DNA from 3 places in the Pectobacterium cacticida genome. Region 2 is predicted to be linked to each of the others. Evidence: predicted binding sites of a transcription regulator. Region 2 holds the regulator's gene; each other region holds the start of a gene.

Region 1 (4,688 bases), 2.1 Mb from region 2:
TGCCGTGCTGTTCTTGGGTTTGTATCCGCAGCCGCTGATCGCTTTAGTGCAATTGGCGCAGCCGATGATGTAGCCACTACACGAATTAGGTTGTGTCATATAAAAGCGCCGTTGAGGAGAATTCGCGGCGCTTTTTTTATATCTGCAAAATACGTTTAGGAATGATCCGGTCTATTACCGTCGTAGATGCCGCGCAAAATTGTCTATAGTTAAAAGGATGACATTTTATAACTAATGACTTTTCATAACAGAAGGAAGCATTTTATGGCCGCGACAAAAAAACAGCCTGAAGAAATTCGTGTCGATGATGATTTAAAGCTTCTGTCAGAAACCCTAGATGAAGTGCTGCGCTATACGGGCGATCAGGCAGATGACGCCTATCAGGAATTGAAAAAAGGGGCGGAAAAGGCATTATCAGAAGTCAAAAAACGTCTTGGTGCCAATGACGGCTACTGCGCGCGTGCAAAGAAGGTTGCCGATAAAGCCGATGGCTATGTGCGTGACAATCCCTGGCACGGTATTGGTATTGGCGCTACCGTTGGTCTGGTATTAGGGTTGCTGCTGGCAAAGCGCTAGATTCACCGGCCGGTTAATAAAAAGCCATGTGAATGCGTTGTCATTCTTGTTATCGCTTTTGCCTCGGTGAGGATCCGAAAAAGTGGAATTGGGCAGATAAAACAAAAGCCGCCTATGAAAGGCGGCTTTTAAAAATTGTTTATATCAGCATTAGAACGGGCTGATGACGGATCCAATACGTTCGCAGTAACTGACATAAACATCTCCCATTTTTTTGAATAATTTGCTGATTTTACGAAATGTTTTCATCATCAGACTCCTCTAACGGATTAATTAAGTGTGATGTTCATCACGTTTTTAATGCTAGCGGAGATGAGATCGAATTTCAACTTTTTTGTGATGATGATCACAAAAAAGTTGTCGCGACAGTCAAGGGCGCGCGCCATCGATGCATCGTGTCACCAAGTGACAAATCCGGTCATGAAATGGTGTAGGTTCATCGTTTGACTGGATAATGATAAATATTCTGATCGAACCATTGCTCGCCAATCCGTTCAGCCGCTTTCTCCAGGTGATGAAAACGGAAGCCGAGCCGTTGGGCAACCGCGTTGCTGCGTGTGTTGGCGGTTGAGGCTTTGATGACACAGCGATCAACCAGATTTGCCTCGGCATAAGCTGTTATTAACGTGCTGACGGCCTGAGAAATGATGCCTTTACCTTCAAAGGCTTTGGCGAGCCAGTAGCCAATGACGCCCTCTTTATCCTGAATCGTATTGAAGGAGACGATGCCAGCCAGCGCGTTGTCCCAGCGGATAAGATACACGGCAGACGTCTTATCGAAGAAGGCCTTTCGATTGGCGCGAATGGTTTCACGTGTGTCATCGACGCTCTTGACGGAATCTGGCCAGGGTAACGTTTGCCGCAGACGAGCTTTTTCCTGCTGAATCAGAGAAAAAATTGCCTCGGCGTCACGCTCCTCCTGTATCGTTAGGCGCAGATGGGGCCGATGGCCTAGCTCATACAGTTTGTCTGCAAATAACGGATCTATAACCGGCGTTTCCATAAAACCTCTCCTTAGGCCTGTAAGGTGCCATCAACGATCGTGACACTGTGCCCGCCGATCCAGGGTTCATCGTTCAGATAAGTTACGGTAATCCGGCCATCGCAGTGTAGCATCGTGCCTTGTCGTGCCAGGTAGCTGAGTGGTGCGGTGACGTTATTGGTGGCGTGCTGCTGGCGAAGCAGCGCAGCCAGACAGGCATTAGCACTGCCGGTAACCGGATCTTCCTTGAGGTGACCGCCTTCGATGTAGAAAGCACGGACTTCATAGTCGGCTGGCGTCGCGTTATCGTGCGGGCCATAGATAGCGATACCGTTAGTCTGGCTGAGGTTTTGTACGGCCAGGAGCGCGTCGGCATCCGGTCTGATGTCCAGACAGGTGTCGGCGCTGTCGACGCGAATCACCAGCCAGCGAATGCCCATATGCACCGCGGTGGGCGGGTAGCGGTTATCGATAGCAGCACGATCAGAATCAGCCATGCCAAGCGTTTTTACCAGCAGTGGCATGTGCTCGTCGCCAAACGGAACCATCGTGGCCTGTGGCGCGTGAAAAGCCAGACTGCCATCGTCATGAAGATTGATCGGAACTAAGCCAACGCCGCACTGTTGCACTAACTGCCCTGGGGATTTCGGGCGCAATCCTTCTTCCAGCAGCGCATGCGCGGTGCCCAGCGTAGGGTGTCCGGCAAAGGGCATTTCCGATTCTGGCGTAAAAATGCGTACGTGGTAATCCGCCAAAGGATCGGTGGCTGGCAGAACAAACGTCGTTTCTGACAGGTTTGTCCAACGCGCGATATCCTGCATTTGCGCATCGGTTAATCCATTTGCTTCCAGAATGACGGCAAGCGGATTGCCCTTGAAGGGCTGCTGGGTAAAAACGTCGACCTGTTTGAAACGACGTACTATCGGCATCGCATTTCTCTCCTGTATGCGCTATCGCTTAAATATTACTCAAAACTAACCGCGATCCTGGCGCGCGCTTGTGGCATAATGCGCGCCAAATCACATTCCGACTCGAGTATAAGTGCTGTGTTAAGTACCAACAATATCACCATGCAGTTCGGCAGCAAGCCGTTGTTTGAAAACATTTCCGTTAAATTTGGCGGCGGCAACCGTTACGGTTTGATTGGCGCAAATGGCTGCGGTAAATCCACATTCATGAAGATTCTCGGTGGTGACCTGGTGCCGAGCGCCGGTAACGTCTTCCTCGATCCGAATGAGCGGCTGGGTAAACTGCGTCAGGATCAGTTTGCCTTTGAAAAATACAGCGTGCTGGATACCGTCATCATGGGCCACGGGGAACTGTGGGCGGTAAAAGAAGAACGCGATCGTATCTACTCATTGGCTGAAATGAGCGAAGAGGACGGCTACAAAGTTGCCGATCTGGAAGAGCAATATGGTGAGATGGATGGCTACAGCGCGGAATCTCGCGCTGGCGAACTATTACTGGGTGTTGGGATTCCCGTTGAGCAGCACTATGGTTTGATGAGTGAGATTGCTCCCGGTTGGAAACTGCGTGTCCTGCTGGCGCAAGCGCTGTTTGCCGATCCTGATATCCTGTTGCTCGACGAACCGACCAACAACCTGGATATCGATACGATCCGCTGGCTGGAGCAGGTGTTGAACGAACGGAACAGCACCATGATCATCATTTCGCATGACCGCCACTTCCTCAATATGGTTTGTACGCACATGGCGGATCTGGACTATGGCGAGTTGCGTATTTATCCCGGTAATTACGATGAATACATGACGGCCGCGACGCAGGCGCGCGAGCGTCTACTGGCCGATAACGCTAAGAAGAAAGCGCAAATTTCCGAACTGCAATCGTTCGTTAGCCGCTTTAGCGCCAATGCTTCCAAGTCTAAACAGGCGACATCGCGCGCGCGCCAGATCGATAAGATCCAACTGGAAGAGGTGAAAGCTTCCAGCCGTCAAAACCCGTTTATTCGTTTTGAGCAGGATAAGAAACTGTTCCGTAATGCGCTGGAAGTGGAGGCGCTAAGCAAAGGGTTTGACAACGGGCCACTCTTCAACAAATTGAACCTGATGGTGGAAGTGGGCGAAAAAGTTGCGGTTCTGGGCACGAATGGTATTGGTAAATCGACGCTGTTAAAAACGTTAGTCGGCGATCTTCAGCCAGACAGCGGCACCGTGAAGTGGTCGGAAAATGCCAAAATTGGCTACTACGCGCAGGATCATGAATACGAATTCGATGAAACGCTGACGGTGTTTGACTGGATGAGCCAGTGGAAGCAGGAAAAAGACGACGAGCAGGCGGTACGCAGCGTACTAGGTCGTTTATTGTTCAGCCAGGATGATATCAAGAAGAAAGTAAAAGTGTTATCCGGTGGCGAAAAAGGCCGCATGCTGTTTGGTAAGCTGATGATGCAGCGTCCTAACATTCTCATCATGGATGAACCAACCAATCACCTGGATATGGAATCCATTGAATCGTTAAACATGGCGTTGGAAATGTATGAGGGCACGTTGTTGTTCGTTTCTCACGATCGTGAGTTCGTTAGCTCGTTGGCGACCCGTATTCTGGAAATGACGCCAAATAAAGTGATCGATTTCACCGGTAACTATGAAGATTACCTGCGCAGTCAGGGGATTCAGTAAGTCAAGATATACAATAACCCAGGTTTTCAATAGCATTGTGTTACGGCCTCATTCTTGAGTCCGTAGTGTTCGGCTTCCTGTGCAAGTTCGCCCGCTTCGGCCTGCCCCTCGTCGGCGCAGACGGTGGATGCGCCGCTGGTGCGCGAATGCTGGGCCAACTTGGAATGCCGCGTCACCGTCGATGTCTGGGCACGGCGCTACAACCTGTGGGGGCTGGAGGTCCAGCGCATCTGGATTGACACTGCACGCATGAAAGTGCGGCTGATACATAATCAGGGCGATGGCCGTTTCAGTGTCGATGACGACACGCTCGACCTGGGCGAGCACATGATCAAGTGGTACTACTTTATGAGTTAGTGCTCCAGGTTTCTCGGGGACGTGTGTTCCCCCAATTCTTGCAAGCTAACTTGCACCGATACGGAAACCTGTGTAAGCGACCCAACCTTTGAAAGTGAATGCGCAGTAGAAAAGCTCGACGTCAGTGAATCCAG
Region 2 (4,688 bases):
TGTATAATGGGTCAGCGACTTATATTCTGTAGCAAGGTTAACCGAATAGGGGAGCCGGAGGGAAACCGAGTCTTAACTGGGCGTTAAGTTGCAGGGTATAGACCCGAAACCCGGTGATCTAGCCATGGGCAGGTTGAAGGTTGGGTAACACTAACTGGAGGACCGAACCGACTAATGTTGAAAAATTAGCGGATGACTTGTGGCTGGGGGTGAAAGGCCAATCAAACCGGGAGATAGCTGGTTCTCCCCGAAAGCTATTTAGGTAGCGCCTCGTGAATTCATCTTGGGGGGTAGAGCACTGTTTCGGCTAGGGGGTCATCCCGACTTACCAACCCGATGCAAACTACGAATACCGAAGAATGTTATCACGGGAGACACACGGCGGGTGCTAACGTTCGTCGTGAAGAGGGAAACAACCCAGACCGCCAGCTAAGGTCCCAAAGTCATGGTTAAGTGGGAAACGATGTGGGAAGGCCTAGACAGCCAGGATGTTGGCTTAGAAGCAGCCATCATTTAAAGAAAGCGTAATAGCTCACTGGTCGAGTCGGCCTGCGCGGAAGATGTAACGGGGCTAAACCATGCACCGAAGCTGCGGCAGCGACACTAAGGTGTTGTTGGGTAGGGGAGCGTTCTGTAAGCCTGCGAAGGTGGCCTGTGAGGGCTGCTGGAGGTATCAGAAGTGCGAATGCTGACATAAGTAACGATAATGCGGGTGAAAAACCCGCACGCCGGAAGACCAAGGGTTCCTGTCCAACGTTAATCGGGGCAGGGTGAGTCGACCCCTAAGGCGAGGCCGAAAGGCGTAGTCGATGGGAAACAGGTTAATATTCCTGTACTGGGTGTGACTGCGAAGGGGGGACGGAGAAAGCTAGGTTATCCGGGCGACGGTTGTCCCGGTTTAAGCGTGAAGGTGGATGACTTAGGAAAATCCGGGTCATTGTTAACACTGAGGCGTGATGACGAGTCACTACGGTGATGAAGTAACCGATGCTACGCTTCCAGGAAAAGCCTCTAAGCACCAGGTCACATCGAATCGTACCCCAAACCGACACAGGTGGTCAGGTAGAGAATACTCAGGCGCTTGAGAGAACTCGGGTGAAGGAACTAGGCAAAATGGTGCCGTAACTTCGGGAGAAGGCACGCTGGAGTTGGTGAAGTCCCTGGCGGATGGAGCTAAGACCAGTCGAAGATACCAGCTGGCTGCAACTGTTTATTAAAAACACAGCACTGTGCAAACACGAAAGTGGACGTATACGGTGTGACGCCTGCCCGGTGCCGGAAGGTTAATTGATGGGGTAAGCTGTAAGGCGAAGCTCTTGATCGAAGCCCCGGTAAACGGCGGCCGTAACTATAACGGTCCTAAGGTAGCGAAATTCCTTGTCGGGTAAGTTCCGACCTGCACGAATGGCGTAATGATGGCCAGGCTGTCTCCACCCGAGACTCAGTGAAATTGAACTCGCTGTGAAGATGCAGTGTACCCGCGGCAAGACGGAAAGACCCCGTGAACCTTTACTATAGCTTGACACTGAACCTTGAGCCTTGATGTGTAGGATAGGTGGGAGGCTTTGAAGCGTGGACGCCAGTCTGCGTGGAGCCAACCTTGAAATACCACCCTTTAATGTTTGATGTTCTAACGTGGGCCCCTGAGCGGGGTTGCGGACAGTGTCTGGTGGGTAGTTTGACTGGGGCGGTCTCCTCCCAAAGCGTAACGGAGGAGCACGAAGGTTAGCTAATCCTGGTCGGACATCAGGAGGTTAGTGCAAAGGCATAAGCTAGCTTGACTGCGAGAGTGACAGCTCGAGCAGGTGCGAAAGCAGGTCTTAGTGATCCGGTGGTTCTGAATGGAAGGGCCATCGCTCAACGGATAAAAGGTACTCCGGGGATAACAGGCTGATACCGCCCAAGAGTTCATATCGACGGCGGTGTTTGGCACCTCGATGTCGGCTCATCACATCCTGGGGCTGAAGTAGGTCCCAAGGGTATGGCTGTTCGCCATTTAAAGTGGTACGCGAGCTGGGTTTAGAACGTCGTGAGACAGTTCGGTCCCTATCTGCCGTGGGCGTAGGAAGATTGAGAGGGGTTGCTCCTAGTACGAGAGGACCGGAGTGAACGCACCGCTGGTGTACGGGTTGTGATGCCAATTGCATTGCCCGGTAGCTACGTGCGGAAGAGATAACCGCTGAAAGCATCTAAGCGGGAAACTTGCCTCGAGATGAGTCTTCCCTGGGCACAAGATGCCCCTGAAGGGCCGTTGAAGACGACGACGTAGATAGGCTGGGTGTGTAAGCGTAGCGATACGTTGAGCTGACCAGTACTAATGACCCGAGAGGCTTAACCTTACAACACCGAAGGTGTTTTGAGAGATGAAAGACGCATAGAGAACGATATTCAGCTTGTTTTAGGATTGGTTCTGATGGTTACGGAGATGACAAAGAAGGGAGTCATGTTAAGTAACGGTCGGAATGAAACAGATTTGCCTGGCGGCGATAGCGCGGTGGTCCCACCTGACCCCATGCCGAACTCAGAAGTGAAACGCCGTAGCGCCGATGGTAGTGTGGGGTCTCCCCATGTGAGAGTAGGGAACTGCCAGGCATCAAACAAGTGGAAAGCCCCTGTCGCAAGACAGGGGCTTTTTGCTGTGCTGCGCCCAGCATGAGCACATTCCTGCGGGGGAAAGTCCTGCCATAAGTTGATCACAACACAACGAATGAAGCGAAGTGCACTTGCGTGAGGGGGAGCGCAAACGCCAAGAGTCTGGCGGCGAGCTGGATACATCGGCTCAGGGCAATCCAGCTCAAGCAATGGAAGAGTGGTAAGACGGTGAACTGGGCGTTATGTGCAATGGGAGTCAGTGCGACGGTGGCTCAACAGCCGCTGCGGGAGGAGATACAGTGCCAAACTATTCAATAGGGTATTTTAACCCAGCAATGGCTCGACAGTCTGGGAGTGCCTCATCTCTTGGCCTCAACTTCCCAAACCGCCCGGTGCGGACCCGCATGCCGGGTGACGCGGAGGGGCACAGTTCATAAGAACTGCGCCCTATGCCGATTTACAAGGCGTTAGCGAGTGCCATAAACGACAATCGTTTTACCATGAGCAGAAATCAGATTCTGATCTTCTAACATTTTTAGAATACGCCCCACGGTTTCACGTGAACAGCCAACGATTTGTCCAATTTCCTGGCGAGTAATTTTTATTTGCATGCCATCTGGGTGTGTCATGGCATCAGGCTGTTTGGCCAGGTTAAGTAGAGTCTGTGCGATACGGCCAGTGACATCAAGGAAGGCAAGATTGCCCACTTTTTCTGAAGTTACCTGGAGGCGACTTGCCATTTGAGCAGATAGACGCATGAGAATATCTGGATTGACTTGAATAAGTTGGCGGAATTTTTTATAAGAAATTTCTGCAACTTCACAAGCTGTTTTCGCTCGGACCCAGGCGCTGCGTTCCTGACCTTCTTCGAATAGGCCAAGCTCACCAATAAAATCGCCTTGATTGAGGTAGGAAAGGATCATTTCCTTGCCTTCTTCATCCTTGATTAGCACTGCGACAGAGCCTTTAACGATATAGTAAAGCGTTTCTGCTTTTTCACCTTGGTGAATCAGCGTGCTCTTCGATGGATACTTATGGATGTGACAATGGGAAAGGAACCATTCGAGAGTTGGGTCTGTTTGCGGTTTGCCGAGAACCATTCGCTATCATCCTCTGTTGTAATTTACTACGCAAATTACAGGGGTCAGAGTTCCCTGTACGGCGCGTTTAACTGCTAAAAATAAAATTTAGTCTAGGCAGAATGATGTCAGGGAATATACTGGAACCATTGTACCCCCTGATTTCCGGTTGCTGTCTTGCCGCACCGTAAACATAACTGAGGTATGTTTGGTTACGCCATCATCTTCTTCGTTTCAGGGGGCGTCCAGAAACAGTCTATTCTATTTTTGTTTTAACACAGCTTTGAGGATGTGTCTTGTGTTGTCTCGCGTCAGTATGACAACGCGCCGAATTTTGCTGACTTTTGTACAGTTAAGATATAAGTTTTCAAAAAAATTTTAGCGGGGAAGCATCATGCAAGCTCGGGTGAAATGGGTTGAGGGTTTAACGTTTCTGGGGGAGTCCGCGTCAGGGCATCAGATATTGATGGATGGTAATTCCGGTGATAAAGCGCCCAGCCCGATGGAAATGGTGTTGATGTCGGTTGGAGGGTGTAGCGCGATCGATGTAGTGTCGATTCTGCAAAAAGGGCGTAATGATATGACCGACTGTGAGGTGAGATTAACGTCAGAGCGACGGTCTGAAACGCCGCGTTTATTTACTCATATCAATCTGCATTTTATCGTTACGGGCAAAAATCTGACCGATAATGCTGTTGAACGCGCTGCTGCACTATCAGCGGAAAAATACTGCTCAGTAGCGCTAATGTTGAGTAATATTGTTAAGGTAACACACAGCTACGAAATTAGAACGTTGTCATAACGTTTCTCTGAGCGCGATATCGCCGAACCTGTCGCGCTTATTTAATCGCTTTCCCTTCAACCAATCGCTGTACCAGTGGTGCCATGATTAATTCCATCGCCAACCCCATTTTCCCGCCAGGAACGACCAGCGTGTTAATGTGGGAAATAAAGGATCCCTGTAACATGGCGAGTAAATAGGGATAATCAATAGCATCCAACCCCTGAAAGTGAATG
Region 3 (4,688 bases), 1.0 Mb from region 2:
ACTCATTGCGTAGTCTCCTTTTTGCCCTTTGGGGCGGTTTCTGGCTGGCTGAGCGCCTGAAAACGACGCCAGTGCCCGGCAAAATCACTCTCCGCACGGGGGGTAAAGCGTTGCAGAGGGAAGTTATGCGTTAGCAAACGGCGGAAGGCGGCAAGGTCGGTGACGGCGTCCAGCGCCATCAGTTGGCAACCGATGTTGCCAAGCGTTGAGGCTTCGACCGGCCCGGCCAGCACCGGAATCTGGCACACATCGGCGCACAGTTGGTTCAAAAACGTGTTCTGGCAACCGCCGCCGACAATGTGCAATTGGCGGATTGGCGCATGGCGCAGATCGCCCAACTCCAACACGACCTGGCGGTAAAGCAACGCGAGGCTGTCGAAAATGCAACGCGCCAGTTCGGCATCGGTTCGGGGAACAGGTTGGTTATGCTCGCGGCAATAGTCGCGGATCGCTTCCTGCATGGAGGGCGGATTGATAAAACGCTCGTCATTGGGATTAATCAAGCTGACGAAGCCGGGCAGGGCGGCGGCGGATTGAATGAGTGCGCTTAAATCCGTAATGTCGCGCTCCCGACAAAGGCGCTGTAGTAGCCACAGGCCCATAATATTCTTCAGCACCCGATAGGTGCCGTCCACGCCGCCTTCGTTAGTGATATTTGCCGCCAACGCCTGAGGGCCATTAAAGGGGATGTCGCTCTCAATACCCATCAGCGACCAGGTGCCGGAACTGAGGTAAGCGCTGTCGCGGTTCTGTAATGGCGTGCCGACCACCGCGCTGGCCGTGTCGTGCGTGGCAACGGCTGTGACGGGGATCTTGCGCCCGCTTGGTGCGATCCAGCTTCCCACGGTGTGCCCCGGCTGTACCGGTTCGCTTAACCAATGACGCGGGATATCCAGATAGCGCAGCAGTTCGCGATCCCAGCTTTTATTATGCAGATTAAGTAGTTGGGTCGTGCTGGCGTTGGTGTATTCGCAGACGATATTCCCGGTGAGACGATAGTGAAAATAGTCTGGGATCATCAGCAAATGCGCCACCTGCTGCCAATAATCGGGTTGTGCATCGCGTAAGGCTTTGAGCTGATACAGGGTGTTAAATGGCAGAAACTGAATGCCGGTACGCTGGTAGATGGCCTCACGCCCTAACTCTGCGGTCACCGTCGCCATTACGCCGTCAGTGCGATGGTCACGATAGGAATACGGTAGGCCGAGACGCCGACCATTTTTATCAAGCAACACATAATCCACCGCCCAACTATCAACCCCAATACTATCCGGGGCGATACCCATGGCATCGATTTGGTGTAACCCAATGAGGATGTCGCGCTCCAGCGCGGCAAGATCCCACTGGTGATGACCGTCCTGAAAAACCAGCGTATTGCTGAATCGGTGAATTTCTTTCAGCGTCAGATGCTGCGTCGCAGTGTGTAAGGTTGCCAGCATCACCCGACCGCTGGAAGCGCCTAAATCCACTGCCACGATATTTTTCACCGCCATAGCCACAACTCCTTATTGTTAGATGTGTTGCAGTGTAATGAGCGGTAATGCGGGCTGCCTTCCTATGAGTGCCATCTACGACTGGCGTCTGGCAAAATGACAAAGCTGACTGTGAAAGGGGTCACAGTCTGGCAAGTTTGCTCGATGGTAACCATGAAAAAGCAAGGGATAAGGCGGTGTGATCCTGACCACAGTTCAATCAATTGAGGGGCGGAATCTTAAAAAAAGAGCAATAAGGTAACGCGTGGGTGACGGTATTTTAAGGTCGATGGTGCCGCTTCTGGCTACTCTTTTTCAAAGACTCGTTTTGGCAAAAGCTGAATGGAGAACTGAAATGACGTTACTTCGTGCTGATGATTTTTTCACTTCGCGTGCTGTTACTGTCGCGGTAGAGCCGCGCACGCCACAAACGGCCTTTCCCGAACATTATCATGATTTCTGGGAAATCGTGCTGGTGGAACAGGGCGCGGGTGTCCACGTGTTCAACGATCAACCCTATGCGCTATGCAGTGGCTCGGTGTTCTTTGTCCGCGATAACGATCGGCATATGTTTGAAGACGTCGAGGGATTATGCCTGACGAACATGTTGTACCGCTCGCCGCGTGGGTTCCGCTTTCTTTCCGATATCGCCGCATTTTTACCCTATGGCCCCAATGGCGAGTGGCAAGGACAATGGCAAGTCAATGCGGTGGGGATGCAACAGCTAAAGCATTCGCTTAATAGCCTGGCGGAACTTTCCCAGAGCGACACACCGGAAGCGATTGCCGCTAGCGAGAGTCTGTTTCTACACATTCTGGTGCAATTGCGTCAGCATTGTTTTCAAACACAGGGCACGGGGTCCGAACGTCAGGGCGTGCAGGCCTTGCTGGGGTGGCTGCAAAATAACTATAGCGAAGAGGTGAACTGGGGCTGTTTGGCCGATCGGTTTGCGTTGCCGCTACGTACGTTGCACCGCCAGATCAAACAACACACGGGTATGACGCCACAACGTTATCTAAATCGGTTAAGATTATTAGAGGCTCGGCGGCGCTTGCAGCAAAGTGACGACTCTATCACGACCATTGCTCACGCTTGTGGATTTAGCGACAGCAATCATTTTTCGACGCAATTCCGTAAGGCATTCTCGCAAGCGCCCAAATCACTACGCCATCAGGCGTTTTCTCATGAAGAGTAAGTCATACCAGCACGGGTGAGGAAATGGCGGCAGTAATTCGGGGGTTGAAATTACAGACAGAAGATTATTTTCTGACTGAGAAAAATGCCGTTATGGTCGCCGATCGGCGACCGCAGTCGGCGTTTCCCCTACATCATCATGATTTTGAGGAACTGGTTATTGTCTGGCGCGGCAATGGCCTGCATCTTTGGAATGATGTGCCTTATCGTATTACTCGTGGTGATATGTTCTATGTCTCTGCGAACGATCGTCACAGCTATGAATCCGTTCATGGGCTTGAACTCGATAATATCCTTTATGTCCGCAATCGACTGACGCTCGCTGCGGACTGGCAAACATTACTACCGGGCGGCGAGCTCCCACAACGTCAGCGCCATTGGTGTTTAGGTTCCGAAGGTCTGGACACCCTGCGTGAGAAGGTCGATGCGTTAATGCAGGAGTGCATGAAATCGGATCCATTATCGTTGCAGTTGAGCGAAGCATTATTGTTGCAGATTGCCTTGCTGGCGGCGCGCTATCGCCACACGCCGGATAATCCCCAACTCGCCGATGCACATCAGTTAGATATGTTGATGAATGCGCTGCGTGCCAGCATTGCCGCGCCGTTTCGCTTTGAGGCCTTTTGCGAACAGCATCGCTTTAGCGCCCGCGGTTTGCGCTCGCGCTTTAAAGCGCAAACGGGCATGAGCGTGCCACATTATTTGCGCCAATTGCGGTTGTGCAAAGCGATGGAATTGTTGCGCTACGATCAGCAAACCATTGGTGATGTTGCCGCGCTATGTGGCTTTGAAGACAGCAATTACTTTTCCGTCGTGTTCCATCAGGCATTTGGCGTCTCGCCCAGCGCCTATCGCCAGCGTTTTGTTAATGTGGAGTGAACTTGCTCGTCAGTAAGGCGTTAAAGCATAGCTTGGTTATCATTACGTTGACGGGTGATGGTAATGTGAATGATTGTATTATGAATGATTGTATTGGGAATGATTGTATTGTGAATGATTGTATTGGGAATGATTGTATTGGGAATGATTGTATTGTGAATGATTGTATTGTGAATGATTGTATTGTGAATGATTGTATTGCGGATGCCGGGCGCTATTAACCACGCGTTATTTCTCTGCGTGAAGCGATGTTCTATTCATTAATTCAACGTGAATTCATTATTTTTTAAATAAAAATCCCACAAAAAATCAGTGAAATTACCATTATAAGCCGCAATGAAAAAACCGTATTTCACTAATAACAAAATAGACTAGAGCGACATTCCAATATAGCAATTAATCCGTTTATTGCTATTAGATGCCTATGTAGAATAGTTTTTTTATATACATGGTAGGTGAAAATGAACTTTTTTGAACAAACATCTCCATCCCGGAGACGCTATGGATTAGCGGCTTTTATTGGTTTGATTGCAGGAATTGTTTCCTCTTTCGTCAAATGGGGAGCAGAAAACCCGCTTCCTCCGCGCAGCCCTACGGATATTTTTAGTAGTGCTTGCGCACCTGAATCGCTAATTAGGGCCGCCGAGCATATTGATTGTTCACGTAATTTCCTTAACCCGCCCTATGTGTTCTTACGCGATTGGCTTGGGGTCGTTGATCCTAATGCGGCGGTTTATACCTTTGCGGGACATGTGTTTAATTGGGTAGGCGTAACGCATATTGTTTTTTCTATCGTGTTTGCCGTCGGTTATTGTGTTATTGCCGAGGTGTTTCCTAAAATCAAGTTATGGCAAGGTTTATTGGCCGGGGCACTGGCTCAGATTTTTGTCCATATGATTTCATTTCCCTTGATGGGGCTGACGCCTCCTCTTTTTGCTTTGCCGTGGTATGAGCATGTTTCTGAAATTTTTGGCCACCTTATTTGGTTCTGGTCAATTGAAATTATTCGCCGTGATTTACGTAATCGTATTACTCATGAACCGGATCCGGAAATTCCATTGAATGCTTCACGCTAGAGGGGGGGGGATATAAACTCCGCTTGTTTTATACCTTCTCGTGCTTATATCATTTTAGCGTGAACGG

What was found. The regulator CRP, encoded in region 2, controls carbon source genes, mostly activating them, when cyclic AMP is high. The targets are predictions, from matches to a motif close to ATGTGANNNNNNTCACAT.
Region 1: the regulator CRP is predicted to act here: its motif matches at 2,566-2,583, upstream of RFN81_RS11770 (ABC-F family ATPase).
Region 3: the regulator CRP is predicted to act here: its motif matches at 1,670-1,687, upstream of rhaS (HTH-type transcriptional activator RhaS).

The regions. Positions count from the first base shown of each region.
Region 1 is NZ_CP133656.1:2,554,377-2,559,064, reverse strand. Features, by position in the region: gene nuoN (NADH-quinone oxidoreductase subunit NuoN) at 1-73, shown strand, start outside; gene elaB (stress response protein ElaB) at 265-576, shown strand; gene RFN81_RS11780 (GNAT family N-acetyltransferase) at 1,013-1,579, opposite strand; gene RFN81_RS11775 (PhzF family phenazine biosynthesis protein) at 1,591-2,487, opposite strand; gene RFN81_RS11770 (ABC-F family ATPase) at 2,605-4,197, shown strand; gene RFN81_RS11765 (hypothetical protein) at 4,321-4,554, shown strand.
Region 2 is NZ_CP133656.1:493,607-498,294, forward strand. Features, by position in the region: rRNA gene RFN81_RS02330 (23S ribosomal RNA) at 1-2,339, shown strand, start outside; rRNA gene rrf (5S ribosomal RNA) at 2,477-2,592, shown strand; gene crp (cAMP-activated global transcriptional regulator CRP) at 3,060-3,692, opposite strand; gene RFN81_RS02345 (OsmC family protein) at 4,066-4,473, shown strand; gene RFN81_RS02350 (phosphoribulokinase) at 4,511-4,688, opposite strand, start outside.
Region 3 is NZ_CP133656.1:3,579,298-3,583,985, reverse strand. Features, by position in the region: gene RFN81_RS16320 (L-rhamnose isomerase) at 1-6, opposite strand, end outside; gene rhaB (rhamnulokinase) at 3-1,493, opposite strand; gene rhaS (HTH-type transcriptional activator RhaS) at 1,828-2,667, shown strand; gene RFN81_RS16305 (helix-turn-helix domain-containing protein) at 2,691-3,545, shown strand; gene RFN81_RS16300 (YagU family protein) at 4,007-4,621, shown strand.